Regions from separate parts of the Rhizobium sp. 11_C7_N12_5 genome, predicted to be linked through region 2. Evidence: predicted binding sites of a transcription regulator. Region 2 holds the regulator's gene; each other region holds the start of a gene.
What was found. Region 2 encodes LexA, which represses DNA repair genes until DNA is damaged. Its sites were predicted from a motif close to TGTTCNNNNTGTGTTCNG; they were not measured.
Positions count from the first base shown of each region.

Region 1 (9,631 bases), on a different contig from region 2:
CAGCTTCCACGAGAGCTTCGATGCCCTCCAGAGTCATGTCTGCCAAGATGAGATTGGCGCCGGCCGCATCAAGCTCGGCAGAGAAGCGATCGAATGCGTTGCCAATCCTCTTTTGTCGATCGTCGAACGTTTCCTTCAGATCATCGAACTGTTCTTCAACTCCCTTTTGTCGCTTATCAGATTGCCTCGCATGCAACGACACCATCGGCGGTTTCGCGCCGGTAAATGACGTTGCCGAAATCGCTATGTCTGGGGGCTGCGCGGTTATTTTCGCTCCAATTGCTCGCATCAGCGCTGCGGTTACACGGGACGCTACTTCTGCAGAACCGTGCAGTCCCATTTTCTCTGCCGCAAATCCATACTGAGCGAAAGCTATTCGGTCTAAAGCCATATCAACAGTTAGAAGCCCCGCACAGGCTGCCTCAAGTATCGCTGAAGACCCATACCACTGCTCAAACTTGTTCTTGCAAGCACGAGCGTCCCACCCACTATCGACAACGGCCCTCAGCAACTCCGAATCTTTCTCGTTTGCTGCGATTTTCATGGCCTGCGCCCGCGCAACAGTTTCCGGACTACCAATTAGTTGCGTAATTATCTGTTTCGCGCGCACCGACAGCCGAGGGCGGGTGTGCTGCAAAGCAGCCAGCACATTTGATTGGGCGATCGGGTCACCTCCCTTTAAAACCCGATCAAGAACCTCATCTACCTTTGCAGGGGAAGCGGGCCGCATCGCATCAACCACGTCAAGGAAGATAGTGTCAGTCCTTACCGCAACCATCGTCTCGAGCTGTTCATCAGGCGTAAGGTGCGAGATAGCCGCCAGCAATGAATACTGGGCGGTTATCCAAGCGTCGCGCTCCTGTCTCTCTCCCTTGACCGACGCAGAACTCGATTGCCCGTAGGAGAGGAGGACGCCGGCCTGTTTCCTATTCAACGCGGAGCTATGCTCCAAGAGCGCGACCATGCCTTGACGGCGCTCGAAATCTTGCCGCGTCAGCACATGATCAGCTAGTGCGCGGTGTGTACCGAGCGCTACTTCCCCACGAAACCTCGTAACTCCGGCACGCGCCATGTTGAAGAAGCGGTCTTCAACGCCTTGCCCCATATCGCACGCCAGTTTGCCAGGGTTTATGGCCCGGTATTGTTCGGCAGTCTCGTCGATTTCCTTCGGTTTGACCGAGGCCGGATCGCAAGGATCCACAGGGCAGTATTTCTCGAGAAGAGACCAACCAGGAAAGTTGCCGCGATCACGCGTTAGCCACTCGGCGAGTTCTTCTGCGTCTGCGGCGTCCTGGATATCACCTGTCGCACGCAGGCATTCGACGCGCGCCCACTTGCCGACATTCGATGTCGCGTCCGAGGTAAAATCTGCTATTCCAGCGAGGAGCGCCTCTCGCGTTTCCTTCCAATCGACAAGGTTGAATCGGATCAGTTGCAGGAATTGTTTGTCGGCGGCATGTATCGATGGTGCAAGTGAATCAGCTACGCACCAAGCTACAAATGACGGAGCAAATTCGGTAAGCGGCTTTCCCGCCAAAAGAAGGAAGGTCGCGTGATGCAATCGGTCGTACTCGTATCGATCGAATTCGACTAATCGGTCGGCAACAAAGGTTTTCTCGCATTCCGTCATAGACCTTAATCGTGCAGCCATCTCGCTTGTCCTGCGAGTGCGTTCTTTCCCCACTTCGGCGGGGGTGTCCCGGTTTGTGGATCGAAACATCATCCTCTCGGGTGCGAGCGAATAGATCTGAAGCCAGCGTTGCGCCCATTTCGAGATACTAGACCAGACCTTCGCGTCCTGGCGTTGCACAATGAGTGCATTGATGAGCCAGTCAACGTTGCGAGGATTGACCGGTGCTGTGTACGCATGTTCCGCCGCAGCCAGGAATGCTTCTGGAGCGCTCCTAGCCAGCGCGGAGAAAACCTGCTCTGCATTCTGAGGGACGTTTTGAAGCCCCGTGAAACGCTCAACGAGCGCTGATTGGACGTCTCGATGGGTCCGGGAGTCTAGGCACGCGACTTGCGCCGCGAGCATCACAGTGGATCCCGTTTCATCCAGAGCGCTGATTGGCTCAATGATCCGGTCCAGTTCATCTATCGGCTTTCGGCTGTTCCTGCGCTCGCGTTCTAGGGTTTCATTTAGCCACAGGGCTAGTGAGAGAATGAGGCCGTCGGGTCGAATCGCGTAGAGATCCGAGTTTCCCGGGGCTGCGATGAAGAACTGGCTTGAGGCAACCGAGGCGAGGTCTCTATCGGCGTTAGCGTCGAACAGCAGAAGATCGTCCGTTTGTTGGCTCTGCCTTCGGTCGAGGTAAGTGCGCCCGAGTTTCGCGAGCAAGACTGCAAATTGCGGTGGCGAGAGCAGAGCTGCACCATTACTAGCAGCCTTCCGTGCATGCTCGAACATTAGACGACCTACGCTGAGCTCGCCCATCAGCTGGATCTCGTTTGCCTCCAGCAGGTCTATCGCGATACCGAGTATCCGGGGGTTTCGCAGCGACCTTAAGAGATCGGAATCTAAGCCAGCGATCTCGATGCTGCGGCTTCTCAAGATTGAACTTACTTCGTCTTGTGACCAAGCGTCTAACTCGATCATGCGGGCTGGTGTCAGCACCGCACTCGATACATCTCTCCAGTGATCGGTTCTGGTGGTAACTATCAGGGTTCCCCCGATTTCTGAAAGTACGTGCGCCGCTTGATCGATGAGTGCCCCCCATTCAGCGGCGCCGGTTTCGTTTAGTCCATCAATAACAAACGCGAGACGGACATGTCCGGGTTGAGAGTTCTCCCGCCATCCCCGCACGCGTCTCTGCCATCTTTTGACGACGTCTTCGGCCGGTTGCTCACCTGTTTGCGCAATCAGTTTCTCTACTAGGAACCGATCGAAGTCCCCGCCGTTTGCTAGAAGCTCCGCGGCTTGGCAAATCACCAAAAGCGGACGCGGATTACTTTGCAACCACGCTCGTGCCACGAGCCAGGATTTGCCGACACCCTCGCGTCCGGCGACTATGAAGAGTTCGTCACGGGGAGGACCGGCGAAAGCATCTCTAAGAATAACCTCGTCGGCTCGAGCGAACGACAATGTCCCAGCGTCGGCCAGCGGGGCTAGTTGTTGGCCAAACGCGGCACGGGCCAACCGTTTGCTGCCCATTCTCCGTCTCATCCAGTCTTCGTTCTGCCGTTTGACATGCTGCAAGCCGCTTGTGCCAGACGACAGTTCGCTCAGCAAAGCGGTTCTAAGTTGGTCCAGTTCACTGTGGGACGCGAAATAGTCGATAGCCGTTGATGCGGGGCCTGCGAGGTGCTGATCTTCTGTCTTTAGGTTCTCGGAGATGAATTCCTTCGCCCTTTCCGCAGTAGCGGCGATTGCCGTTATCAGAGAACCAAAACTCGTATTCGACCAATCCAGGATGACTACGGAGATCCCGATCTTGGATCCAGCAGCTCTCACGTCACGTGCTGTTTGGGCGCCGATTTCCGTTGTGGCGCCTAGAACCCATAGATCCAGCTGGCCCGTATCATCGTTCATCAGGTCAATGAGCTTGCTTTTTACCTCGTTGGGAGGCACTGCGTTTTCATAGCGTTTCGCTTCGAAATAGGTTTCTCCTGCGTCAAACGCGGAATCGCCGTCGCGGCCGCGTTGACTTCCAGCCCTCGCTAGCCGAAAAGGTTGACCAAGCAAATTCGTCAGCAAAACGGCCACGAGCCCTTCAAAACCGGTTGGACCTGAATGGTCTAACTTCAAAAGCCCGGCTCTTAAGTTATCGGAATGGGCCTGTTCGAGAGCGATCATCTACGACTCACCTAGTGAGGTTATGGCAATGTTTTTTGTTCGCCGCCTATGCTGATTTTCGGATAGAACTCGTCGCATAAGATCTGCCTGTTGGCCGGCGATAACAAAGTCTATCTGCGCTCCGCCGATTTTATATAGCTAAGTCATCATCTAAGCTTGCGAAGGCGATCGGTAAGCCGCTCTTTGGTCTTGCGGTCTCTCAATTCCATATAAAAAGGGCTGTAGCTGTTCGATTGGGTGAACAATCCCTGGACGAGCTGTCCTGATTGGAAGCTCTCTACGAGATAGATATGCGCGGTGTCGCCATCCACGCGATCGCAATAAAAGTATCTCAGCGGTTCGTACAAGAAGTAGAATTCTCCCTGCGTAAAACTTGTTTCGCCGACTGGCAACGATTTGGCTGGCACTTCGGTGGAAACTCCAGAAGCGAGATTGGTATATCGCACCATTGTACTCATGCTGGTGAGTTCGAATTGCGCGTTTTACGAGAGTATTTTTGCGGTTATTCCCTTTATAGAGAGCCGGATTTCCTTCGCCGTTCCCCTCTTTATGAAATACTCGTCAGGAGGAGTGAGCAGTTCGTCGACAACAATGGTTTCCTCTCTGGTCTGGTCGAGTGGTACGAGTTCGGATGCTGTCGCGTTGATGACATCACCAAGCGATCGTCCCGACTGGAATTTGCTCCGCTCGACATAATAGGTCATTTGCGTCTGTTCATCCGGGAGTTGGATGTTGCTGCCGTCCTTGTAAGCGACACTTATGCTTTCGACACAGTTGGTCCGCGCATTCTCATTAGCCACCGATACCTCCAGCCCATCGAAGGTTGGCGCTCCCGGACTGCTTACTACGAGGTAGGTTGAACTTTGATCGATCCCCGGCAAGCCAGTCGGCATCAGCTCTATGCCAAATAGATCGATGTTATGGTCTTTGGCTGCGGCGATGGCCCCGCTCTGAAAGCCGGAGGTGCTCACGAAGACAGCCTTGTTCACACCGGCGTCTCTGGTTTTGGTCACGAAAGCATCGATCGCGTCGACGGAAATCGGACGCGACTTGTCTTTGATCTCGTATCCGATGAGGATGGAATGCATTCCGGCGGTCACCGTGGCGAGCACGTCGAACTGCCGATTTCCCAGTTTCACGTTCCATTGCACGTCAGCGCCCGGTATTGTTATGCGCTGAAGGGCGGCGGCAAGGATTTCGATGTACTTATCTTTAGAGATCATTATGCGTTCACCGATTGCTATAGACGCAATGGTGGATCCGTCATTGTTATTTTGCAACCCCTAGGGGCGAATGTTTTGCTGTTTAAACCAGGGCTCCTTTTCATAAGTACTAGGCCAGGATTTTTCATCGAAGGCGCGTCCCTGGATGCAGATCAAATCTTCGTTGTCGATGTGCCAGATCAAAATAGGAATTTGCAAGTCGTCCGATCCGGTCCCATCCAGGCGTAGAACCAACTTCGGGCGTCATGTCGCTCAGCGAAAATCCAAGAGATTTCACCGTGTCTCTTTTTGACAACCGTTCCATATCCAAACAACGCCGTCGTACCAGTCTATTGCGCTTTTCGCCTTGGTATTGTTTTTATGCTTTTCCCGAGACAGGCTAAGGAAGGCTCCCAGAATGGCCGGCAGGAGCATAAACGGTATAATCGTGAAGACATCAGGATAGAAATACAGGCCTAGGGACGGCAAACCCACGAGTGCCAATCGATAGACTAGCAGATGTCGTTGTATGGCGGCTCTCATCGGCGGCAGTAAGACGGGAATTTATTATTTGGCAAGATCATATCGAAGAGATGTCGCAGCGCAGCGGTCATAGTGAAGCACCTCACCGAAGGGTCGACGTTATTTCCGTTTCCAGCCGGAATTAGTCAATCGAATAGTTGAAAGTGCCGCAGAGACCAACGCTGTTGATATCGTGCGGCGGTTTGGCGGATTCAAAAACGGCAACGCCAAGCAATTGATCGCCAAGCGATGACTGTTCGAAAAAGACGATATATCTGGCGGGTTTAGTCTTCGGATTTCCGCATAAAGTATTGCCGTTTAACAGTATGTCCGGATCCTTAGCGATTTTGAAAACTTCGGCGGTCGTCTTTTGCTCGGGTGCAAAATCCCATTGCCTCCACGATGCGCCTACTGAAGTCAACTGAGCCCTTTTGCCATTGCCGAATTCGATTGTCATTTTGCTGCCTTCACTCGCGAAAACCGCATTGCCCGAGAGCTTGATGCTGCCCGTTATGGCTTGTGCAGTCCGGCTGTAGGGTGAAAACTTTCGCTTATCCTGCCAAGCGTGATGCTCGATCGCGGATTGCGCAGGCGCCTGTGAACATACGAGCGTCATCGCAAACGAATAAAAGACAAATAGACTGGCCCTACGAAATGTCATCTGCTTCTACCCAAAAATCTGCGCGCCAACGTTCAGGCAGCGGGCTTGCTTAGCAGCGCTTCCGAACCACTTTGTACCTTCTTGCCCGCTTCTTTCGCAAGAGTTCCGGACACGCCTTGTTCCATATACCGGCTTTTCCGATCCTTTCATGCTCGTTAAAAGCGCGGTTGATTTCAGCAAACGAGCAATGGAATGGTGGCTTCTCAGGCGTCTATGAGCTTAATCTCATACCCATCAGTCCACTTGAGCCGCGTCAACGAACGCTTGAATCGTCTCGTCGAGATTTGCCTCGTTTTGCGTCCATCGAGGCCCGCTGAGGAGGTCGCTCGGCCATTGGCGAATGCGCACCAACCCGCAGGTTTCGCCAGCTTTCTCATCAACGGCGACCTGAAGCGTGCCGAACAAGATATCATCGGGAAGCTGGTAGATGCTGACCCGGTGGAAACGAAGCCCTGACCTGCCGCTAATCTCAGATATCAGCAGCGGGTCCGCTTCTTCGAGCTGCATTTCGTCCGGCCCCATCCAGTAGAAGTCGATCTCCTCATTGGCATAATCGATCAACGTGTCGACCAGCATGCGCATACGCTCAAGATGCAAGCGCAGGGTTCTCGACTTAGCTACCTTGTCGACGCCGATCTCATCGTAACAATGCCGCTCAGCGAAGCGAATAAAATCGTCGAATGCCTTTGCATCGCTCTGGCTGATCGTCAGCATGCCGTTTTTCGGAGACGGTGCTGCTGCGGGTTTCCCACTGAAAGGGATTACATTTCCCATCGTTTGCTTCCTTCAGGTCTGATCCATGCTCGGTTGCCAACCTCGCGTCATGCCCTTGCTCATCACGGCAGAGGCAAGCGAAAGCTGACGGCGGAGGTGCTGGATGCGCTGCACGAGGTCAGCGACGGCCGCCCTCGCGTCGCCGTCATGCGCGGCGATGATCGCCTCGATCGGATCGGGTTCCAGTTCTTCGGGTACGGCAGATTCAGCATTCACGACGCACGTCTCCATTCCGCCGGAGCGCGGCGGTTCTCATTGTCAAATTGTCGTCAGGTGTCAGGCGATCAGGAGTTCGGCGATCTCTCCTCGACGTTCGCTGCATTTGATGCCTGGCGCATTTTGCCTGGCAAAAGATTTCCAAGGCATTTTCGATATGACAGACGAAGTATTTTTCGTTGCTGTCCATGACAGCTCCCGACATTTGTTCTATAAATGTTCTCATTTCCAAAAAGAGTCAAGCGTGTCGGTAAAGAGGGCAGATGAGGCAAATTTTGATAGGTATCGCGACGGTTTTAGCTGTGGTTGGTCAGGCGCGTGCGACCGGTGTGGACGTACCAGCTCCAAGGTTCACAATTTGCGGCGAGGACAGACGCGTCAACTGCGTTGTCGACGGCGACACGTTCTGGATGAACGGCGTTAAAATCCGCATCGCCGATATCGATGCGCCGGAAACTCACCCGGGCCGCTGCCCCTACGAGCAGCAACTCGGCGAAGCAGCGACCTTTCGCCTTCAGGATTTATTGAATGCCGGCAGCTTTGACCTCGTGTCGGCCGATCGCGACGAGGACCAATATGGCCGGAAACTGCGTTTGATCATGCGCGATGATCGTTCAATCGGATCTGAACTCGTTGATGAGGGTGTGGCTCGTCGTTGGGATGGCCACCGCCGCCCTTGGTGTCCAGAATAGCCTTAGCGAGGATGTTGAGCGAATAGCATAGGCTTTTCGGTGCCAATCAAGTGCCCAGTATAGTCTATCGGAGACCGACCGATCGCAGATCCGCGTCCTGGCTAAGCCGCTCTATGATAAGGGCGTGGTTCGGCTCCCCTCCGGCGGCGGCATTTTTCATTCGGCGCCTTGTCCCAGCTACAGATCGAGGTCGAGTTGCGGCTGCCCCTGGGTCGCGTCGCCAGTTTGATCATTGGTCAGCGAGGATAGCGTCACACCCAGCAAGCGCACGGACCGTTTGAAGGGATAGACGGTTGTTAGAAGTCCTGACGCAGCTTCGAACACATCAGCGATATTCGTGAACGGCACGGTCCCGGTTCGACTGCGCGTCGCCTGGGTGAAGTCCGAATATTTGATTTTCACGGTCACTGTCTTGCCGCTGATGCCCTGCGCATCGCAGTAGCGCCAAACCTTCTCGGCAAGCGGCCTCAGTTCCGCCGTCGCGCGTTCGAGATCATCGATATCCTCGACAAATGTATCTTCGGCGCCGATCGATTTGCGGATGCGGTCGGGGTCGACTTCGCGCTCGTCGACACCGCGGGCGATCCAGTAGAAATACGGTCCGGATTTGCCAAAATGCTGCTGCAGGAAGGCAAGGTCGCGGGCCTTGAGATCGGCACCGGTCTCGATCCCCAATCTTAGCATCTTCTCCGCTGTCGCTGGCCCGACGCCATGGAATTTCTTGACTGGCAGCGCCTCGACGAAGGCCGATCCGTTCTTCGGGGTGATGACGAAGAGCCCGTCGGGCTTGCGCTGATCCGATGCCATCTTCGCGAGAAACTTGTTGTAGGAAACGCCGGCCGACGCCGTTAGTCCGGTCTCGGCCTTGATCCTGGCGCGGATCTGTTCGGCGACCTCGGTCGCGATCTCGATGCCCTTCAGGTTCTCGGTGACATCAAGATAGGCTTCATCCAGGGATAGCGGTTCAATCAGCGGCGTGTATTCAGCGAAGATGGCGTGGATCTGCTGCGATACTGCGCGATAGGCATCAAAGCGCGGCTTGACGAAGATCAACTCTGGGCATTTTCGCTTGGCTGTCACCGATGGCATGGCCGAGTGCACCCCAAACTTCCGCGCCTCATAGCTGGCTGCCGCGACCACGCCGCGCGCCTCGCCATGGCCGACGGCAAGCGGCCGCCCACGAAGCTCGGGATTGTCCCGTTGTTCAACGGAGGCATAGAACGCATCCATGTCGACATGCAGAATCTTGCGCGGTGTGCCGAAGGTGTCCATGGCGATTGCTCACCCTGCCGACGGCCGGGGCCGCCTGACATCCTGCGCGGCAGTTTTGTAGGACGGCCTTTGAACCGAACTGTATGTCACAACAGCAGTCCTTCTTCCGGAGATGGAGCCGGCGGTTCGACGATAACAAGCATGTTGTCGGGAAGGGGACGCTGCAGGTGCTTGACCTCGTCCCAGGATCCCGTGAGCCAGAGGTCGACTTCTTCCGGCGTCGTCAGGATCGCCGGCATGGCCTTGAAATGTATCGGAGCGACGATCTCGTTCGGCGATGTCGTCAGAAACCCGAACAGCTCATATTCACGCTCGCCATCCCTGACCTTCCGAATACCCTTCCATGGCGTCCAGAAGCCCGCGAAAAACATCAACGGTCGGTCCTCGTTACCGGCAAACCAGGCATTCGGGATCCTGCCGCCGGGAACCTTGCTCGCGGGATCCGGCTCCGCAAAGGAGGTGAACGGCACAACGCAGCGGCTTGTCGGCCCAAGCCAGC
Region 1 covers NZ_JBPWPY010000003.1:934,846-944,476, reverse strand. The annotation lists gene AB8B29_RS33855 (hypothetical protein) at 1-3,793, opposite strand, end outside; gene AB8B29_RS33850 (hypothetical protein) at 3,940-4,242, opposite strand; gene AB8B29_RS33845 (restriction endonuclease) at 4,276-5,016, opposite strand; gene AB8B29_RS33840 (hypothetical protein) at 5,660-6,178, opposite strand; gene AB8B29_RS33835 (hypothetical protein) at 6,413-6,892, opposite strand; gene AB8B29_RS33830 (dehydrogenase) at 6,965-7,168, opposite strand; gene AB8B29_RS33825 (thermonuclease family protein) at 7,432-7,860, shown strand; gene dinB (DNA polymerase IV) at 8,038-9,132, opposite strand; gene AB8B29_RS33815 (SOS response-associated peptidase) at 9,219-9,631, opposite strand, start outside.
Region 1: AB8B29_RS33830 (dehydrogenase) is a predicted target of LexA. The motif match lies at 7,375-7,392, and genes of this name have one in related genera.

Region 2 (9,631 bases):
GCCGAAGCCATCATAGCGGCCAAGCCCGATGTGCTTCTGATCATTGATAGCCCGGATTTCACCCACCGCGTGGCGAGAAGGGTGCGCAAGGCATTGCCCGGCCTTCCGGTCGTCAACTATGTCTGCCCCAGCGTCTGGGCGTGGAAGGAATACCGTGCGCGGGAAATGCTCGCCTATGTCGATCATGTGCTGGCCGTGCTGCCGTTCGAGCCGGAAGCCATGCAGCGCTTGGGCGGGCCGGCGACAACCTATGTCGGCCATCGCCTGACGGTGGACGTCGATCTGCTGAAGACGCGCCGACAGCGCGCGGTGCGCGGTACGAGTGCTGCCGACGCCCCAATGACGGTCCTTCTTCTCCCCGGGTCTCGCGCTTCGGAAATCCGCCAGCTCCTGCCGGTTTTTGAGCGGGCTACCGATGAACTTAGCCGGCGAAACAATGGCGTCCGGTATCTGCTGCCGACGGTGCCGAGGCAGGAGGCCCTAGTGCGGTCGCTTCTCGAAAATTGGCGCATCAAGCCGGATATCCTCGTTGGTCAGGATGCGAAGTGGAAGGCCTTTGCGCAGGCGGATGCCGCCATGGCAGCGTCTGGCACGGTAATCCTGGAGTTGGGGCTTGCCGGGGTTCCGGTGGTCTCGACTTACAAGACGGAATGGCTGGCCAGATTTGTGATGGCGCGCATCAAGGTATGGACGGCGGCCTTGCCGAACCTGATTGCCGACTACGCTGTCGTGCCTGAGCTCATCAACGACATTTTGCGGCCCGGCCTGCTGGCCCGCTATATGGAGCGCCTGTCGAACGACACGCCTGAGCTGTCGGCAATGCTCGCAGGCTATGATGTCGTCTGGCAGCGCATGCAGACGGAGGAGCCGCCTGGTGACAAGGCGGCCGCCATCCTCCTGGATGTCTTGTCCAATAAAAAAACCGGTCATTTCTGACCGGTTTTTTGTTTCAAGTCCGGAGCTTAGCGCTTGGAGACCGGAACGTATTCACGCGGCGGTTCGCCGGTATAGAGCTGGCGCGGACGGCCGATGCGCTGATGCGGATCCTCGATCATCTCGTTCCACTGAGCGATCCAGCCGACGGTACGGGCAAGCGCGAACAGTACGGTGAACATGGTGGTGGGGAAGCCGAGGGCCTTCAGCGTGATGCCGGAGTAGAAGTCGACGTTCGGGTAAAGCTTCTTCTCGATGAAGTATTCATCGGTCAGCGCGATGCGTTCCAGCTCGATCGCGATGTCGAGCAGCGGATCGTCCTTGATGCCGAGTTCGCCGAGAACCTCATGCGCCGTCTTCTGCATGATCTTGGCGCGCGGATCGTAGTTCTTGTAAACGCGGTGGCCGAAGCCCATCAGGCGGAACGGATCGTTCTTGTCCTTGGCGCGGGCGATGTATTCCGGAATGTGGTCGACAGAGCCGATTTCCGTCAGCATGTTCAGCGCGGCTTCGTTGGCGCCGCCATGAGCAGGGCCCCAGAGGCAGGCGATGCCTGCAGCGATGCAGGCAAACGGGTTTGCGCCCGAGGAGCCTGCGAGGCGAACCGTCGAGGTCGAAGCGTTCTGCTCGTGGTCGGCATGCAGGATGAAGATACGGTCCATGGCGCGTGCCAGCACCGGATTGACGACATACTCTTCGCAGGGAACGGCAAAGCACATGCGCAGGAAGTTCGATGCGTAATCCAGATCGTTCTTCGGATAAACGAAGGGCTGGCCGATATGGTACTTGTAGGCCATGGCGGCAAGCGTCGGCATCTTGGCGATCATGCGCAGGCTCGCGACCATGCGCTGATGCGGATCGGTGATGTCGGTCGAGTCGTGGTAGAAGGCTGACAGAGCGCCGACGCAGCCGCACATGACGGCCATCGGATGCGCGTCGCGGCGGAAGCCGGTGAAAAAGCGCGACATCTGCTCATGCACCATGGTGTGATGCACGACGCGATAGTCGAAGTCCTTCTTCTGTGCGGCCGTCGGCAGTTCGCCGTAGAGCAGCAGGTAGCATACTTCGAGGAAATCGCCGTGTTCGGCCAGCTGTTCGATCGGATAGCCGCGATGCAGCAGAACGCCTTCGTCGCCATCAATATAGGTGATGCTGGACTCGCACGACGCGGTCGAGGTGAAGCCAGGATCGTAAGTGAAAGTGGAGGTGTTCTTATAAAGGGCACCAATATCAATGACACTCGGGCCGATGGTCCCGGTTTTGACCGGCAGGTCTACCGTCTTCTCACCCCAAGTTAGTTTCGCGCTTTGTTCCGTCATGCTGATCCTCCAAGATTTGGCGGGATTGACGCCATAAAAAGCGCCAAAAGGTTAAGCGACTACCGACTAGCTATATGATCCAGAGCCTAATGCCAAGTTATCCTAATGCCGAATTGTGCATTGCGGTATCAACTTTTGGGCAATGCAGTAGGGCATTTGATCCCCCTGTTCCGGTAAATGGCGCAATTTGGCAGTGGGTGTGCCGATTTTGGTTGAATTCACCGAATGGTGACGGCAAAAATCGCGTCATAGCTGTAGTTTTGCGTGAGGCAGGCAGTGAATGCCTAATTTAGAGGCACCGGAGCAGCAGGAGGATGGCAGGAATCTTCCTGGGCCTGCAGAGCCTCACCATGCCGCCACGCCCCTTGTTTCTCGTGCCAAAGCGGAGCAGCGGGAGCGGACGCAGGATCAGGCGCCGCCGGTCGCGCGTTTCTACCTGGCTGTCAGTCGCATCAGATCCTTTGTTTGGCGCCTGATCGAAGAGGAGGCCGCGCATGGTCGTGCCATCCTGTTTGCGCCGATCTATATGGGCCTCGGCGCGATCTTCTGGTTCAAGGCCGATATCGATCCGCCGCCGCAGACGGTCCTTGCTGCGCTTCTGGTCCTGGCTGGCAGCTTTCTTTTCAGGCGCGAAGCGGGCCGCGTGCTTCGGCATGTCCTCTTCGCCGGCATGCTGGTTTGTCTGGGCATGGCTCTGGCACAGTGGGAAAGCTGGCGGGCATCGACCGTCATGCTCGACTCGGCTGTGACCACGACCGTCACAGGTCGGATCGAAAGGCGAGAATCCTACGATAACGGAGGTTGGCGATACGTCGTCAAAGTCGACAAGACAGAAAAGCCGGCCATTCGCAGACCGCCGGAGCGCGTCACCATTTTCGTGCGCAAACAGGCAGAACCGTTCAACCTCGGCGACCGCATCCAGGGCAAGGCGCGACTGACGCCTCCGGCCGGACCTGCTCTGCCTGATCTCAACGATTTCGCGTTCAGTTCCTATTTCAACGGCATCGGTGCAAACGGCTTTGCCTTTGGAAAGCCGACCCTTCTGTCACCGGCCAGTGATGTTGCGGCGGATTCGGTGTTGGATAAGGCGGATATCTGGCTTGCCGGCCTGCGCAACAGCATAGGCGACAGGATTAGAAGGACCTTGCCCGGTGACACCGGCGCTTTCGCGGCCTCACTTGTCACCGATGAGAGACGCGCGCTTTCGGACGAAACGACCGAAGCGCTGCGAATGGCCGGGCTCACGCATATCATTGCCATTTCCGGCCTCAACATGGCGCTTTCGGCCGGTATCTTCTATATCGGCCTGCGTTATCTGTTCAGCCTGTTTCCCGGCATGGCGCAGGCATGGCCGACCAAGAAGATAGCCGCTTTCGGCGCGCTGGTAACCCTGACGGCTTACTATCTCATTTCCGGCTTTGGCGTGTCGGCCGAACGCGCCTTTATCATGATGGCGATCATGCTGGTTGCCGTGCTCTTCGACCGGCCGTCGATCAGTCTGCGCAACGTTGCGCTCTCGGCAATCGTCATTCTCAGCCTGTCGCCGTCGCAGGTGCTCGGACCGAGCTTCCAGATGTCCTACGCCGCGACGCTGGCGCTGGTATCCGGCTACACGCTTTGGAAACGGCGCCAGCATCGGGAAAATATTCTTTCGCGCTCCAGGCTCCTGAGCCCGTTGCTGTTCGTTACGCGCTTCTTCGGCAGCATATTGTCGACCTCCTTCATTGGCGGCGCGTCGACGGCGATCTTCTCGATCGAGCATTTTCACCGGTTGGCGACATACGGCCTTGCAGCCAATCTCGCTGCGATGCCGATCGTCTCCTTCGTCGTCATGCCGTTTGGCATGGCGGCCATGTTGCTTATGCCATTTGGCCTCGACGGGCCCTTTTGGCAAATCACCGGCGAGGGACTGGAGTTGGTCATCGCTATCGCCAAAACGGTGGCGGGATGGGGCGGCGATATTACCTTCGGCCGCCAGCCCGCCTGGCTTATGCCGACGTTCATCACAGGCTTTCTGCTCATGACGATGTTGCGAACGAGCGTGCGCCATGTGGGCCTGCTGTTGCTGCTTTCTTCCCTCGGCGTGGCAGCATTCGGCTCTGGCGTGCCCAAACCGGATCTTATGATTTCCGAGGATGGTGTTCTGGTTGCCTTGCGACAGGACGACATACTGGCAACAAATCGCGAAAGACCGCAGGCTTTCATTTTCGAACAGTGGCAGAGGGCGCTGGTTGCGAGCGAGCATCAACCTCCGACTATCCTTCCTGTTGACAGCCGCCTTCCCCAGATCAGCAAGACGGATCATCGCCGGCGATTGAGCGTCGAAGAGCAGGGCGCAGTTCGCAAGGCAATGGATGAAGCACTCGACCAGGCCATGCAGGGCAGTTTTGCTTGCCAAAAGGGCGCATGGTGCGTCGCGATGCTTGAAAATGGCGCGATGCTGGTCACCATCGAGGACGCAGCTTACCTGTCGCCGGCCTGCGATACGGCCAATATCGTCGTCACTCCCGTACGACTACGCCTGGATCGCTGCCGCTCCGGCGCCATGCTTTTCACAGGCGCCACATTGCGGCAGACAGGGTCCATTGAGATGGACCTCAGCACCGACAAGCCAAATGTGGTAACTGCGTTCGAAAATCCACAGCGCCCATGGGCTCGGCACAGAACATACGATTGGCGCACAGGCACATTCGGCGCGCCGATCGTCCGAGCATCACCGGTCAGTGATAACGGCGAATGAGGCCAACGAGCTTGCCTTGCACCTTGACGCGATCCGGCCCGAAGATGCGGGTTTCATAAGCGGGATTGGCTGCCTCGAGCGCGATGGAGGCCCCCTTGCGGCGGAAGCGCTTCAACGTCGCTTCCTCGTCGTCGACGAGCGCGACGACGATATCGCCCGGATTGGCAGTCGTTGCATTGCGAATGATGACCGTATCGCCGTCAAAAATGCCGGCATCGATCATTGAATCGCCTCTTACTTCCAGCGCATAGTGCTCGCCCGAGCCGAGCATGTCGGCAGGGACGGTTATGTCGTGGGTATTGTTTTGGATGGCCGAGATCGGAACGCCAGCGGCGATGCGGCCCATGACCGGTACCGAAACAGAACTGTTCTGGTCGTCGTTCGCCACTTTTGGCGGAGCAGGCGGCGCAACTGGCTGGGGTTTGCCGAGGCTGCCTTCGATGACGCTCGGCGAAAAGCCGCGGCGCGGCTGCAGGCTTGGATTATAGGCATCCGGCAGCTTGATGACCTCAAGCGCTCTGGCCCTGTTCGGTAGCCGGCGGATGAACCCTCGTTCCTCCAAAGCCGTGATCAGACGGTGAATACCGGATTTGGATGCAAGATCCAGCGCGTCCTTCATCTCGTCGAAAGATGGTGGCACGCCGGACTCCTTCATCCGTTCGTGAATGAAGAGAAGCAGTTCCTGCTGCTTGCGCGTCAACATCGTCTTGGAACCCCAGAATCGAGAAAAGCGTGAAACAAATCCAGAACGGACACTATATGTTCCATATGTGTTCCGCAAGTACTTAAATTTCGGTAAAGCTTTGCACGGACAGTTAAATATTCGACATCACTGGGTGGACCCGATAAAAGTCTCATATGGTTATATTCGCGCTAACATATCGGAAAACATAAGGAAATGCTGTTTAGTCCTTCATTGGGCGCATGCAGCCTACCTTGAGTAGCTGACGCATGGATGAAAGCCATTTTCACGACATGCGAATCCGGTACCGATCAAAGAATCAGCCGCGTGATCTGGCGTCTTCGACAGGACATGCGGTGTCTTGCGCCTCTATCGTCTTGCTTTCATCTTGAATTGGAGGATGGATGGGCGCAAACCTGCGGGCGCAGGAAAATAGGAGACATCATGACTTTGTCGCCGCATCCGCTGGATCATCTCGTATTGCCGACCGTCAATCTCGCTTTGGCGCGCGAGCGGCTCGGCAAGCTCGGTTTCACCGTCGCTCCCGACGCCCGGCATCCGTTCGGCACCGAGAATGCCTGTGTCTTCTTTGCGGACAAGACCTATCTTGAACCGCTGGCAGTGGCATCCCCCGAGCAATGTGAGGAGAGCGTCGGCGCGGGGAATGTCTTCGTTGCGCGCGATCAGGCCTACCGCTTCCGGCTCGGTGAAGACGGCTTTTCAGCCGTGGTGTTCGGCTCGGAGGATGCTGTCGCCGATGACGAGCGCTTTCGGGTAAGCGCCATCTCGGCGGGACGCATGCTGGATTTCTCGCGTCCCATGAAAATGCCGGATGGAACGGAGACCGTCGCCGGTTTTCGTCTCGCTTTCGCCGCCGATCTGCGTGCGCCGGATTTTCTGGCCTTCTGCTGCCAGCGCATCAATCCGCTGCCGGCCGATCGCAGCGTGCTGGAGCGCCATGAAAACGGCGTCACCGGCATTGCGCGGGTGGCGATATCGACACCCACCCCGGCCGCATTCCGCACTTTCTTCGAAGCGATCGTCGGTGAACCCTGGATATCGGAACATTCTTTCGGTCTGACGATCAGGGCGGCCAATGCCGATATCGAGCTCCTGACGCCGGCAGGCATGGAAGCGTTTTACGATTTGCCTGTTCACTCGGACGATCCCGGCTTGCAGGCGCGCGCAATCCTTTTCAAAACACGCGATCTTTCCGTGACATCGTCGCATTTCGCTGCTAACGGCGTCACCTACACGCGTAAGAACAATCGTATATTGACAAGGCTGGCCCCCGGACCGGGCGCCCTGTTCGCCTTCGAGGAGATAGCATGAGCACGAATTCTGAAGTGATCGTCGGCGAGGGAGCCTCCAAGGTTCTGTTTTCCAACACCGCCAAGCTGTCGCTTATTGCTGGTCCGTGTCAGATGGAAAGCCGCGAGCATGCTTTTATGGTTGCTGGCGCCCTGAAGGAACTCTGCGGCAAGCTTGGCATCGGCCTTGTCTACAAATCCTCCTATGACAAGGCGAACCGGACTTCGCTCTCCGGCAAGCGCGGAATCGGCCTTGAAAAATCCATGGAAGTCTTTGCCGATCTGAAAAAGGAATACGGTTTTCCGGTCTTGACCGACATTCACACGGAAGAGCAGTGTGCTATCGTCGCAAAGACGGTCGATATCCTGCAGATCCCGGCCTTCCTGTCGCGCCAGACAGACCTGCTGGTTGCCGCCGCCAAGACCGGCCGCGTCGTCAACGTCAAGAAGGGACAGTTTCTGGCTCCCTGGGACATGAAGAACGTGCTTGCCAAGCTGAACGACAGCGGTAACCCGAACATTCTTCTGTGCGAGCGCGGCGCCTCCTTCGGCTACAATACACTGGTCTCCGACATGCGCTCGCTGCCGATCATGGCGGCGATGGGCGCGCCGGTGATTTTCGATGCGACCCATTCCGTGCAGCAGCCCGGCGGGCAGGGCGGTTCGACGGGCGGCGATCGCCGATTCGTCGAGACGCTGGCGCGCGCCGCCGTCGCCGTTGGCGTCGCCGGCGTTTTCGTCGAGACGCATGAAGATCCGGACAATGCGCCGTCGGACGGCCCGAACATGGTCTATCTGAAGGATATGCCGCGGCTTCTTGAGAAGCTGCTTGCCTTCGACGCCATCGCCAAGGCTTGAGAAATATCAGGCATTCAACAGGCTGACATGTATTTGCGTTACGGGGCCTGCAGGAGTGCGAAATCGGGGTGCGGAGCGGCATTGTAATTTCCGCGTCTTCGATTAAGACCATTTCAATCGATTTATAAACCAGCGAGCAGGAAGCTATCATGACCGCAATCACCGACATTATCGCCCGCGAGATTCTCGACAGCCGTGGCAATCCGACTGTCGAAGTCGATGTCTACCTCGAAGATGGCAGCATGGGCCGCGCGGCGGTTCCGTCGGGTGCGTCGACCGGCGCGCATGAAGCCGTCGAGCTTCGCGACGGCGGCAAGCGCTATCATGGCAAGGGCGTGGAGAAGGCTGTCGAAGCCGTCAATACCGAGATATTCGACGCGATCGGCGGCATGGACGCTGAAAATCAGATCCAGATCGACGACATCATGATCGAGCTTGACGGCACGCCGAACAAGTCCCGCATCGGCGCCAATGCCATCCTCGGCGTATCGCTCGCCGCCGCCAAGGCAGCTGCCCAGAGTGCAAACCTGCCGCTGTATCGCTATGTCGGCGGCGCTCACGCTCGCCTGCTCCCGGTTCCGATGATGAACATCATCAACGGCGGCGCCCATGCCGACAATCCGATCGATTTCCAGGAATTCATGATCCTGCCGCTCGGCGCAGACACTTTCCGCGATGCCGTGCGCATGGGCTCGGAAGTATTCCACGTCCTCAAGAAGGAACTGGCTTCCCAGGGCCACAACACGAACGTCGGTGACGAAGGTGGCTTTGCGCCTGGCCTCTCCAGCGCCCCTGCCGCTCTCGACTTCATCATGAAGTCGATCGAAAAAGCCGGCTACAAGCCGGGCGAAGAAATCGCTCTTGGCCTTGATTGCGCTTCGACCGAGTTCTTCAAGGACGGCAAGTACGTGCTCGAAGGCGAAGGCCGCACGCTGGAATCCGGCGCCATGGCCGAATATCTCGCTGAACTCGCCGCCAACTACCCGATCGTTTCGATCGAAGACGGCATGGCCGAGGACGACTGGGAAGGCTGGAAGACGCTCACCGACCTGATCGGCAAGAAGACGCAGCTCGTCGGCGACGACCTGTTCGTCACCAACTCCGCTCGTCTGCGCGATGGCATCCGCATGGGCGTCGCCAACTCGATCCTCGTCAAGGTCAACCAGATCGGCACGTTGACGGAAACGCTCGACGCTGTCGAAACCGCGCACAAGGCCAACTACACGGCCGTCATGTCGCACCGCTCCGGTGAAACCGAGGACTCGACCATCGCCGATCTCGCGGTTGCCACCAACTGCGGTCAGATCAAGACCGGCTCGCTGTCGCGCTCCGATCGTCTTGCCAAGTACAACCAGCTCATCCGCATCGAAGAAGGTCTCGGCCCGCAGGCGAAGTATGCCGGCCGCTCCATTCTTCGTGGCTGAGCCTGACCGGCAGGATCCGTGGGGTTTTGCTGTTCATATTCGCTGATCTTGAACCGCGCCCTCGGGCGCGGTTTTTTGTTGGGCGCGCGGTAGAGTCAACGGACGGTTAATCTCTCACGGCTAAAGTTGCTCTAGGTGTTTGATTTGACGTGATCTTATCCGCAGCCGCAATGCTTCCGTCGCATCGTCTGAGGTTTGAGATTGCCTACGGCAGGGCGTTTCGAGCGAGTATGTGGACAAAATATCATAAGAAGAGAAGGTTCGGCCGTTTCGTCCTTCCCGCCGTCACGGTCGCTTTTGTGAGCTACTTCGGCTATCACTGTGTGCACGGCGACTACGGCCTGAAGGCGACCGAGGTTTTCGAG
Region 2 covers NZ_JBPWPY010000001.1:1,334,659-1,344,289, forward strand. The annotation lists gene lpxB (lipid-A-disaccharide synthase) at 1-936, shown strand, start outside; gene gltA (citrate synthase) at 963-2,252, opposite strand; gene AB8B29_RS06690 (ComEC/Rec2 family competence protein) at 2,533-4,992, shown strand; gene lexA (transcriptional repressor LexA) at 4,973-5,695, opposite strand; gene AB8B29_RS06700 (VOC family protein) at 6,119-7,006, shown strand; gene kdsA (3-deoxy-8-phosphooctulonate synthase) at 7,003-7,842, shown strand; gene eno (phosphopyruvate hydratase) at 7,992-9,266, shown strand; gene AB8B29_RS06715 (FtsB family cell division protein) at 9,497-9,631, shown strand, end outside.

Region 3 (9,631 bases), 2.1 Mb from region 2:
CGCCGGTGCATAAAAGCCCATAGGCTGGGCATTGAGGATCGCCGCGCAGAAGACATCGGGATAATAGGTCTTCAGCCAGGAAGAGGCGTAGACGAGCAAGGCAAACGAAGCCGCATGGCTTTCGGGGAAACCATATTCGCCGAAACCTTCAATCTGGCTAAAACAGCGTTCGGCAAAGTCTTGAGGGTAACCGTTCGCGACCATGCCCGAAACCAGGTCCTGCTTGAATTCGTCAACCTTTCCTGTCCGCTTGAACGTTGCCATGGACCGGCGCAAACGATCAGCTTTTGCCGCCGAAAATCCGGCTGCTGTAATGGCAATCTGCATCGCCTGTTCCTGAAATAGGGGAACACCTAACGTTCTTTCCAAAACCGCCTTCAATTCAGGCCGATGGTAATCGATCGGCCGATTCTGAAGAACGTCATCCCGTCGTTTGAGATAAGGATGCACCATATTGCCCTGGATAGGACCGGGCCGGACGATCGCTACCTCGATAACCAGATCATAGAATCTGCGGGGTTTGAGACGCGGCAACATGCTCATCTGCGCCCGGCTTTCGATCTGGAAGACGCCGATCGTGTCGGCACGGCAGATCATGTCATAGACCGGTACGCGGTCGGGATACTCGCCACTCCCGAGATCGGCGAGTTCCTTCTTAACGTCGTAATGCAGCAGCAGCAGGTCGAAAGCCTTGGCAAGGCAGGTCAGCATGCCGAGGGCCAGGACGTCGATCTTCAATATGTTGAGATTGTCGAGATCGTCCTTGTTCCACTCGATCATGTAGCGATCGTCCATCGCCGTGTGCATGATCGGCACGACCTCGTCCAGCCGATCCCTGGTGATGACGAAGCCGCCGACATGCTGAGTCAGGTGACGCGGAAACCCCATCAGCGTCGCGGCATAGGAAAGGACGTTCCGTGTCGTCTTGTCGGTGAGATTGAGACCGGCAAGCTTGGCCTCGCGTTCGGACAGTTCCTCCGTCGACCAGCCCCAGACACCGCTGGCAAGAGCTGACTGCACATCCTCCGACAAGCCGAAGGCCTTGGCCACTTCGCGACCGGCCGAGCGTGCCCGATAGCTGGTCACCGCCGCCGTCAGCCCGGCATGCTCCTTATGATAATGCCGGTAGATGAACTGAATAACCTCTTCGCGCTTCTCATGCTCGAAATCGACATCGATATCCGGCGGCTCCTCGCGCTCCGTCGAGATGAAACGCTCGAACAAAAGTGTCGTGATCTCCGGATTGACCTCGGTAATTCGAAGACAGTAGCAGACTGTGGAATTGGCGGCAGAGCCGCGCCCCTGGCACAAGATATTCTGACTGCGGGCATATTCCATGATGCGATGCACCGTCAGGAAATAAGGCTCATATTGCCGTTCGCGGATGAGCTTGAGCTCATGATCGATCTGTTTGGCGACCTTTTCAGAGATTCCATTGGGATAGCGCCATTTCGCACCCTCCCGCGTCAACCGCTCCAGCGTTTCATAAACCGCCTCGCCCGGAACACTTTCGTCGGGATAATTATGCTTCAGCTCATCGAGCGAAAAAGACAGCCGACTAAAGAATTTCTGCGTATTGGCCACGGCCTTCGGATAATCCCTGAAAAGGCGCGCCATCTCGGCAGCACCCTTCAGATAGCGCTCGGCATTGGCCGCGAGCCTGAAGCCCGCTTCCGCGATCGTCACATGCTCGCGGATCGAAACGACGATATCGGCAAGCGGCTTGCGTTCGGTTGCGTGATAGAGCGGCTGGTTGCTGGCGATCAGCCGCACCCCGTTGCGCAATGCAATGATGGAGAGCGTGGCAAAGACCAGCCGATCCCGCCCGTCATAGGCAGGCGACAGCACCATATGGAGCTTCCTGCCGAAGCGCATCCATAGCCGCGCCAGGCATTGCTCCAGCTTCTCCTGCCCTTCCGGCGTCTCCACGCTCTCAGCGTCGGGAACGAGCGCCAGCATCATCTCGTCACCCCATACCATCAGGTCGGCTTCTTCAAGCTTGCAGGAGCCTTTCTCAGCCTTGAGATTGCCGGCGCTCAACAGCCGGCAAAGGTGCGCCCAACCCTTGCGATTCTGCGGATAAGCAAGAATGTCGGGCGTATCGTCCGAAAAGACCAGGCGAGCGCCGGGCTGGAAAGCGACCGGCTTCAGGAGCGGCTTTTCCGGCTTCCCTTTGGCTCGAAGCTCCAGATTCTCCTTGATAGTTTCCTTGTATTTCATCTGGAGAAGCTTGGTATGCGCATGTGCCTTGACCACGCCGGCAACCGAATTGCGGTCGGCAATCCCAAATCCGGAAAGCTTCAGGCGGGCGGCCTGTACCACCATCTCCTCCGGATGCGAGGCTCCTTCGAGAAAGGAGAAGTTCGTTCTCACTCCGATCTCGAAGAAGGGCACAGGCTCGTGAAAGCTCGGACGCGCGTTCATGCGAAAACTCCGTGCATGTACCAGTCCGGCGCCGTCTCGCCTCGGCCATAGAGACCCTTGCGGAACAGCCAGAAACGATGGCCCTCCTCGTCCTCGACCTGGAAATAATCGCGGGCCGGCGTTTCCTCCTCCTCGATCCACCATTCCGCCGAAAGCCGCTCCGGCCCTTCGGCTCGGCTTACCCGATGCATGACGCGCCGCCAGCGGAATTGCCGGGGCGGCCCGTCAGGTACTTCGGCGGCAACGGTTTCGATCAGTTCCGGCATGCGAAACAACCGTAGCGGCCGTTCACCCCGGAAAAAGCCGTGGCCGGCATAGTCGCTGCCTGTCCGCCTATGGGCGGCGAGGATTTCCATGGCGGGCACCGGTCGGGCGGCCCGTTCGGGAATATGACTTTCCCTGAGCTCGAAACCCTGCAGGCAATCCGGTCCCAGCCGCGCCGCGACCCGGTCGGCGAAGGCAGCAAGCGACGTGCCCTGCCGGCCTTCTCCAACGAAATCACCCTGCATCGCATCGAAGGGTGCATGCTGCAGAACATTCAGGCGGACGATCTCGAAGCCGTATCCCACATCGAGATCGTCATGAATGGCGGTAAAACGCTCGGTGAACAGGCTGGCGATCCGGCTCGGCTCCCGCAGCGGCTGCGATGCCCCGGCGGCAATGCGGAATACCGCCCCATCCACCCTGAACAGCAAAAGCTCGAAGGAGCGGCCTCCGACACCGCGTGCCTCCAAACCCGGTTTCAGCGTTTCGGCAAGCTGGCGGGCGAGCTGCAGAATATCGGCTTCCGCCTGTACCGGCTCGGCAAGCCGGCGCTCGACAGACAATTGCGCGACCGGCCGGCGCGGCGAAATCGGCTCTTCGACCAGCCCAACGGCCTGATCGAGCCGCAACAGCAGCGATGCGCCGAAACGGCGGGCAAGCGGTGCGCGTGGTGCGGCCAGAAGATCGCCCACCTGCTTCAACCCCAGCTTCTGCAGCGCGGCGATCGTCTCCTCGCCAAGCCGCAGCGAAGCCACCGGCAACGGCGCCAACGCCTCCTCCATGGCTTCTGGGGGAACGATGCGGCTTTCCTCGAAACGGGCGACCGCCCAGGACAGGCCTGGCGCCGAGGAAATGGCGCCGCGCACGTCGAGCCCCAGCCGGGAAATCCGGATCAATATATCCTCGAGCAGCGCCTCCTCACCGCCGAAGAGATGAGCGCAGCCTGTAATATCGAGAAACAGCCCATCCTTGCCGTCGATCGCCACCAGCGGCGTATAGCGATCGCACCAATCGGCGATCGCTTCCAGCAGCTTGCGATCCGCCGAGGGTTCCTCCTCGACGACATCGAGGGTAGGGCAGATTGCCCTCGCCTCGGCCACGCCCTGGCCCGGCTTCAGCCCGATCATCTCCGCCCGCTCGTTGAGCGCGGTCAGCCGCATGGTATTGTTCAGCTTGCCGGCGCAGACCAGCGGCGGCGTTTCAAGCCGGCCTGTCGAACGCCAGGACAGGCCCCAGCGCTTGCGGGCGATCCGGTCGGTGGGCAGATGCGGAAAGGTCAGCGCCAGAATGCGCTGCGTGTTCGCCGGGAAGGGCAGGGTGCTGAGCATCGGGGACAAGGGCAAAGCGGCGGTCATGGGCATTCCACTCCAGGGTTATGGAAAGAGGCGCCGGGTTGCGGCTCTTTTCCAAGGTCAGACGAAAGGCCGGATGACCGATGCTGCCGCCAAGCACCGATCCGTCCGGCAGGGGCCGCGCCTGCGCCGGCGCGGGTTCGACAGAGAAGCGGAAGAGGGCGCTGCTTGCCTCCTCCTCGCCTCCTTGCCGCAACAGAAACAAGGGCCGCTCCGCCGCCTTGGCCCTCAGCGCCAACCGCCGGCTTTCGGTCAGCCCGAAGCGGGCGGGATTGCCGCGCACCTCCAGGATGACGACCGCAAAGGCGGCGCTGGCAAGTGCTGCCTCCGCCAGCCAGAGCGCATCTTCCAGCTTGCGTGGCGAAGCCTGCAGGAATGCCGTCGGCTCCAGTCCGAAATCTCCGATACCGATGGCATAGGGCAGGCCCGCCTCCATCGTGGCGACCGTATCGCCGATCCACAGAACCGGGGATACGGCAGCAGTGCCGGCAGCTTGCGCATGAAGCCGCGCGGCAAGAGCAAGGGCGAAGCCGCTGGCCGCCCCCGCATCGCGCAGGCCCAGCGAGCGGACCTCGGTCAGACCATCAAGGGGAACACCGCCCTGCATCGCCGCATCGAGGTCGTCGACGCCGGTCGCAAGCAATGGCTGGGCAACACCTGCAAAACCGGGTCTCCCCTTCTCCGCCAGCGTTTCGCGCGCCGCCGCGGCCAGCGCCGGTATAGGCCTGCCTTCAAGTCGGGCAATAGTTTCACGCAGGGCAAAAAACGTTTCCCGCGCCACGGCGGCTTCGGCCATGACGTTATCTCCAGATCATTTATGTTCCTGTTATGTTCTTATGGATTCCAGAGGTCGGAAAAAGAGTCAACACCAATTTATAAGAAAATATTCCTTTGCCTTAATCCGCACTCGTAAAAGCGACGCAAAGGCTCTATATGACCAGCGAAGGAAGGAAGCATTCATGGCTCGCATTGACCAGAGCGAGGATTGGCGGGACCGCCACGCGCCCTCAATCAGCACATTCGAATCTCTGGCCATGGAGGCTTACAGCCACTTGCCGGACGAATTTCGCTCGCTCACCGGCAACCTCATCATCCTCATCGAGGATTTTCCCGATGACGATGTGTTCGAGGACATGGCGCTGGAAACGCCCTTCGACCTGCTCGGCCTTTTCGAGGGTCGCGGCATATCCGAGCGCTTCACCGCCCAGACCGGCGAGATGCCCAACAAGATCCGCCTCTATCGTCGGCCGATCATCGATTACTGGGCGGAAAACGAGGAAACCCTCGGCGACATCATCACCCATGTCCTGATCCACGAGATCGGCCATCATTTCGGCCTGAGCGACGAGGACATGGAGCGCATCGAGGAAAGCGCGGAAGAAGCGACGGATCGATGACATCAGACCCCGACCGCAGGACGGTCAGGGGAAGGGCACGAGGTACCCGGTACTTACTGCTCGGAAAGCTTCATCTCAGGATCGTAATCCTTTCCCGCGACTTCCTTGACGACACCCTGGCCGCACTGCATCTGGCCGGTCGCCGCATTGAAGGCGTAGGTCGGCGAGCCCGACAGTTCCCAGCCTTTGTTCAGCGCCGCTGATACCTTGTGGCAAAAGGAAGCGTCGTCGGGCCCGGTGAGGAAGCGGTAGAGTTTCATCAAAGCGTCTTTCGTAGGATATCAGCCCTCACCCTGAGCGTGTCGAAGGGTGATGGCGTGCTGCGATCAGGCGAGCTTTATGAACCAGTCTCTCTGCCTGGACAAGATGCAGCCGCTCCACCATCCGCCCGCCGAGGTTCACGACATTGAGATCAGCAGCGTTCGGCGCGGCAAAGGCGCCGATGATGGCCTCAGCCTCGGCAATGGCTGTTGCATCCGGACCGAAATGCCGGTTGGCGGCTTCGATCTGGCTCGGATGGATCAGCATCTTGCCGAAAAAGCCCATGGCGGCGCCCTGGCCGCATTCGGCGTCGAACGCCTCCATATCCTTGAAATCGTTGAAAACGCTGTCAAGGGCCTCAAGCCCGTAGGCGCTCACGGCCAGCACCACCTGCATCAGCCAGGGAACGAGATAGGCGCGGCCCGGCTGCGGCAACACGCCGGTTTCCTTCCTGAGGTCGTTGAGACCGACGACGAAGCAATCGAGCCTGCTGCCCGACGTGCGCCCGGCCTCGGCGATCGAAGCCGCATTCAGGATGCCGCGTGGCGTCTCGATCATCGCCCAGATGCGCAGGCTCTCCGACGCATCCGCCTCGGCCAGCCTGTCGCTGACATCAATCACGTCCTGCGGCTCGTCCACCTTGGGCAACAGCACCGCATCCGGCTCGAGCGCCAGAACCAGGTCCAGATCGTCGGCACCGAAATTGGAGGAAAGCGCATTGATGCGAATGACCCGCTCCTTGCCTGATAGCGGCGAGGCGGCGAAGAATCTCCGTAAATTATCCCGCGCCTCGGCCTTCTTCTCCGGCGAGACGGAATCTTCGAGATCGAAGATGACGGCATCGCAATCGAGGCTATCAAGCTTTTCCAGAGCGCGCCGGTTGATGGCGGGAACGCTCAACACCGAGCGGCGCAGGCGGGCGGGACGAGAGAAGGATGATTGGCTCATAGTGTCGTTTTGCCGCGCTTTTAATCGGCAGGCAAGCCAACAAAAAGCCATGCTCCTCTTGCAGATGGAAAGGAAGAGGACCACATTGCCGTAAGTAGAGAGGTCTCGACCATGCAGAATATCCGTTCCCTGTTCATTGCTCTTGCCGGTATCACCGTGTTTGCAGCCATGGCGCTGTTTACCGTTTCGCTCACGCTTGCCGTCGGCGGTATCCTGACCGTGCTCATGGCAGCCCGTGCGATTTCGCTCCGCATGAAGCCTGCGCCGGTGCGCGCCAAGACGAACAGCCAGCGCGAAATGCGCATCTGGAACGACGGTCGCGGCACGATTATCGATCTCTGAGGTCGGACACAGGGCAGGGGCAGCCTATTGCCCACTGTCGAATGCGCTCGCACCAATCCCAGGCATGTTCCTGAAGGCGGATTGCGACCAAAGCGCCGGTTTTAGAGCATCTCCAAGATTCTCCTTCATTTCGGGCCGGATTTGCTCTATTGGCAGGATAATTCGTGCTTAGACGAAAATGAAGGCAGGACCCCATGGACAAGTTCGTGAAGTTGACCGGTGTTGCAGCACCGCTCCCGGTCGTCAATGTCGACACCGACATGATCATCCCGAAGGATTATTTGAAGACCATCAAGCGCACCGGTCTCGGTACGGGGTTGTTCGCTGAAGCCCGCTACAACGAAGATGGTTCGCCGAATCCGGATTTCGTGCTGAACAAGCCGGCCTATCAGAATGCGAAGATCCTCATCGCCGGCGACAATTTCGGCTGCGGCTCCTCGCGCGAGCACGCTCCTTGGGCGCTGCTCGATTTCGGTATCCGCTGCGTCATCTCGACCAGCTTCGCCGACATCTTCTACAACAACTGTTTCAAGAACGGCATCCTGCCGATCAAGGTCAGCCAGGAAGACCTCGACAAGCTGATGGACGACGCTTCGCGCGGCTCCAACGCCATTCTGACGGTCGATCTGGAAAACCTCGAAATCACCGGCCCGGACGGCGGCTCGCTCAAGTTCGAACTCGATGAATTCAAGCGCCACTGCCTGCTGAACGGCCTCGACGATATCGGCCTGACGCTGGAAAAGGCATCTGCGATCGACAAGTTCGAAAAGTCGAACGCCGCCGCTCATCCCTGGGCCGCCTGATCGATTTCATCATTGTTTTGCACTTCGAAGCCGGGCCTTGCAGCCCGGCTTTTTTCATGCGGAGGCCCCCTCTCCCCGCAAGCGGGGAGAGGGGGCTGTCCCGCAATTACACGCTCAAGAACCGGGGAACGCAAATCTCGGAAAACGGATCGGGCACCATCTTTTCCACCCGCTGTAATATGATCGACAAGAAGGGGGTCCATATAAGCCTGCCGAGGCCGTTGCGGCCTCTCCTCCCGTCCTAATTCCTCTCCACGCAATGGAGCCTCTCCATGACTTCCCTCCCTATTGTCGGCGCCGCCATGACGCTCTCCGACGTCGAAACTCATCGCAACTGGCTGCTCGAAAAGCCGCGCGATCTGGAACTGCAGAGCTTCGTCGAAGCCGAAGTCCTGAACGGCGATTGGCAGCCGCTGGCCGAGCGCGCCCGCAAGCTGCTTGACGGCCATGAAGGCCGCCTCGGCATCCACGGCCCGTTCTGGGGTTTCGTCATCGCCTCGCAGGATCCGGACATCCGCGCCGTCGTTTCCAAGCGGCTGCTGCAGGCACTCGACGTCTGCGCCAATATCGGCGCCACGCAGATGGTCATCCATAGCCCCTATACGTCCTGGTCCTACAACAACCTCGACAACAACAAGGGCGAGCGCGAGAAGATCATCGAATATACGCATCTGACGCTCAAGGATGCGGTGAAGCGCGCCGAAGACATCGGGCTGACCATGGTCATCGAAAACATCGAGGACAAGGATCCCCATATCCGCGTCGGCCTCGCCGACAGCTTCAATTCGCCCGCCGTCGCCGTTTCGATCGATACCGGCCATGCCCATTACGCCCATGGCTACACCGGCGCGCCGCCGGTCGACTACTATGTCCACGCCGCCGGCAACCGCCTGCAGCACGTCCACCTGCAGGATGCCGATGGCTATGCCGATCGCCACTGGAGCCTCGGCGAAGGCAATATTCACTGGCGTGCCGTCTTTGCCGCCCTTGCCAAGCTTAACAATAACCCGCGCCTGATCATCGAGATCAAGGACAAGTCGAAGATCCCGGCATCGGCTGCCTATCTGGCCTCGCTCGGCTTGGCTGAGTAAACGGAACAGATGACATCGGTCTCTGGTCTTGCGCCGGAGGCCGGCTAGCTATGCGTCACACATCGCCGCAGCGGTCAGGTCCATCAATCGACCACTGCGCCAATCGCCAAGGCAATTGAACGCGGCAGCGGATATGGCTGCTCTTGCGGCAGATGCGTGTCCAGATAGGTCTGATCTCCTGCGTCAACCGCCTTCTTGAGGCGCAAAGCCTGCTCAGTGACATCAGTGATCTTCTTGATCCACTCTTCGGCATATAACGGTACGGTATCGCCGCTGAGACCGATCTGAAGCGACCGATGGGGCAAAGGTCGGAAAAAGATGTCTCGCTCCGGATCCCACTGAATCCGAACCATACTGACCTGAAGCTTTTCCTTCCAAGCCGTCTCGCTGACATAAAGCTCCGGGTCGAAGTGGCTCAGGCATGCCATCGACAAGGCCCGCTCGAAACCGGCGCGATCGATATCGATGGCCAGCACCCGCTTTTGGTTCTCATCCTTGAGACCCCAGCCGCAGCGATACATCATCCAGAGAAAAGACGGTTTGATCCAGGTCATTCGCGAGAAACTGAACGGCGCTGCAAAAGTGCCCTGCCGAAGCGCTATATCGGCGATCTGATCGCCATAAGCCTGATAAACCCGGATTGTAGTGTCAGTAAAAATTGCTCGTATTTGTTTATGCATGGCCATTTATAGATAGAAAGCCCTGACCGAACAAGCCGACGTCGAAAGATGCGATGGGCGACAGATGGC
Region 3 covers NZ_JBPWPY010000001.1:3,411,812-3,421,442, forward strand. The annotation lists gene AB8B29_RS16725 (error-prone DNA polymerase) at 1-2,424, opposite strand, end outside; gene AB8B29_RS16730 (Y-family DNA polymerase) at 2,421-3,848, opposite strand; gene AB8B29_RS16735 (hypothetical protein) at 3,889-4,836, opposite strand; gene AB8B29_RS16740 (metallopeptidase family protein) at 5,000-5,437, shown strand; gene AB8B29_RS16745 (DUF1737 domain-containing protein) at 5,491-5,697, opposite strand; gene AB8B29_RS16750 (HpcH/HpaI aldolase/citrate lyase family protein) at 5,726-6,646, opposite strand; gene AB8B29_RS16755 (hypothetical protein) at 6,758-6,988, shown strand; gene leuD (3-isopropylmalate dehydratase small subunit) at 7,183-7,791, shown strand; gene AB8B29_RS16765 (sugar phosphate isomerase/epimerase family protein) at 8,064-8,882, shown strand; gene AB8B29_RS16770 (DUF4291 domain-containing protein) at 8,966-9,568, opposite strand.
Region 3: AB8B29_RS16740 (metallopeptidase family protein) is a predicted target of LexA. The motif match lies at 4,859-4,876, and genes of this name have one in related genera.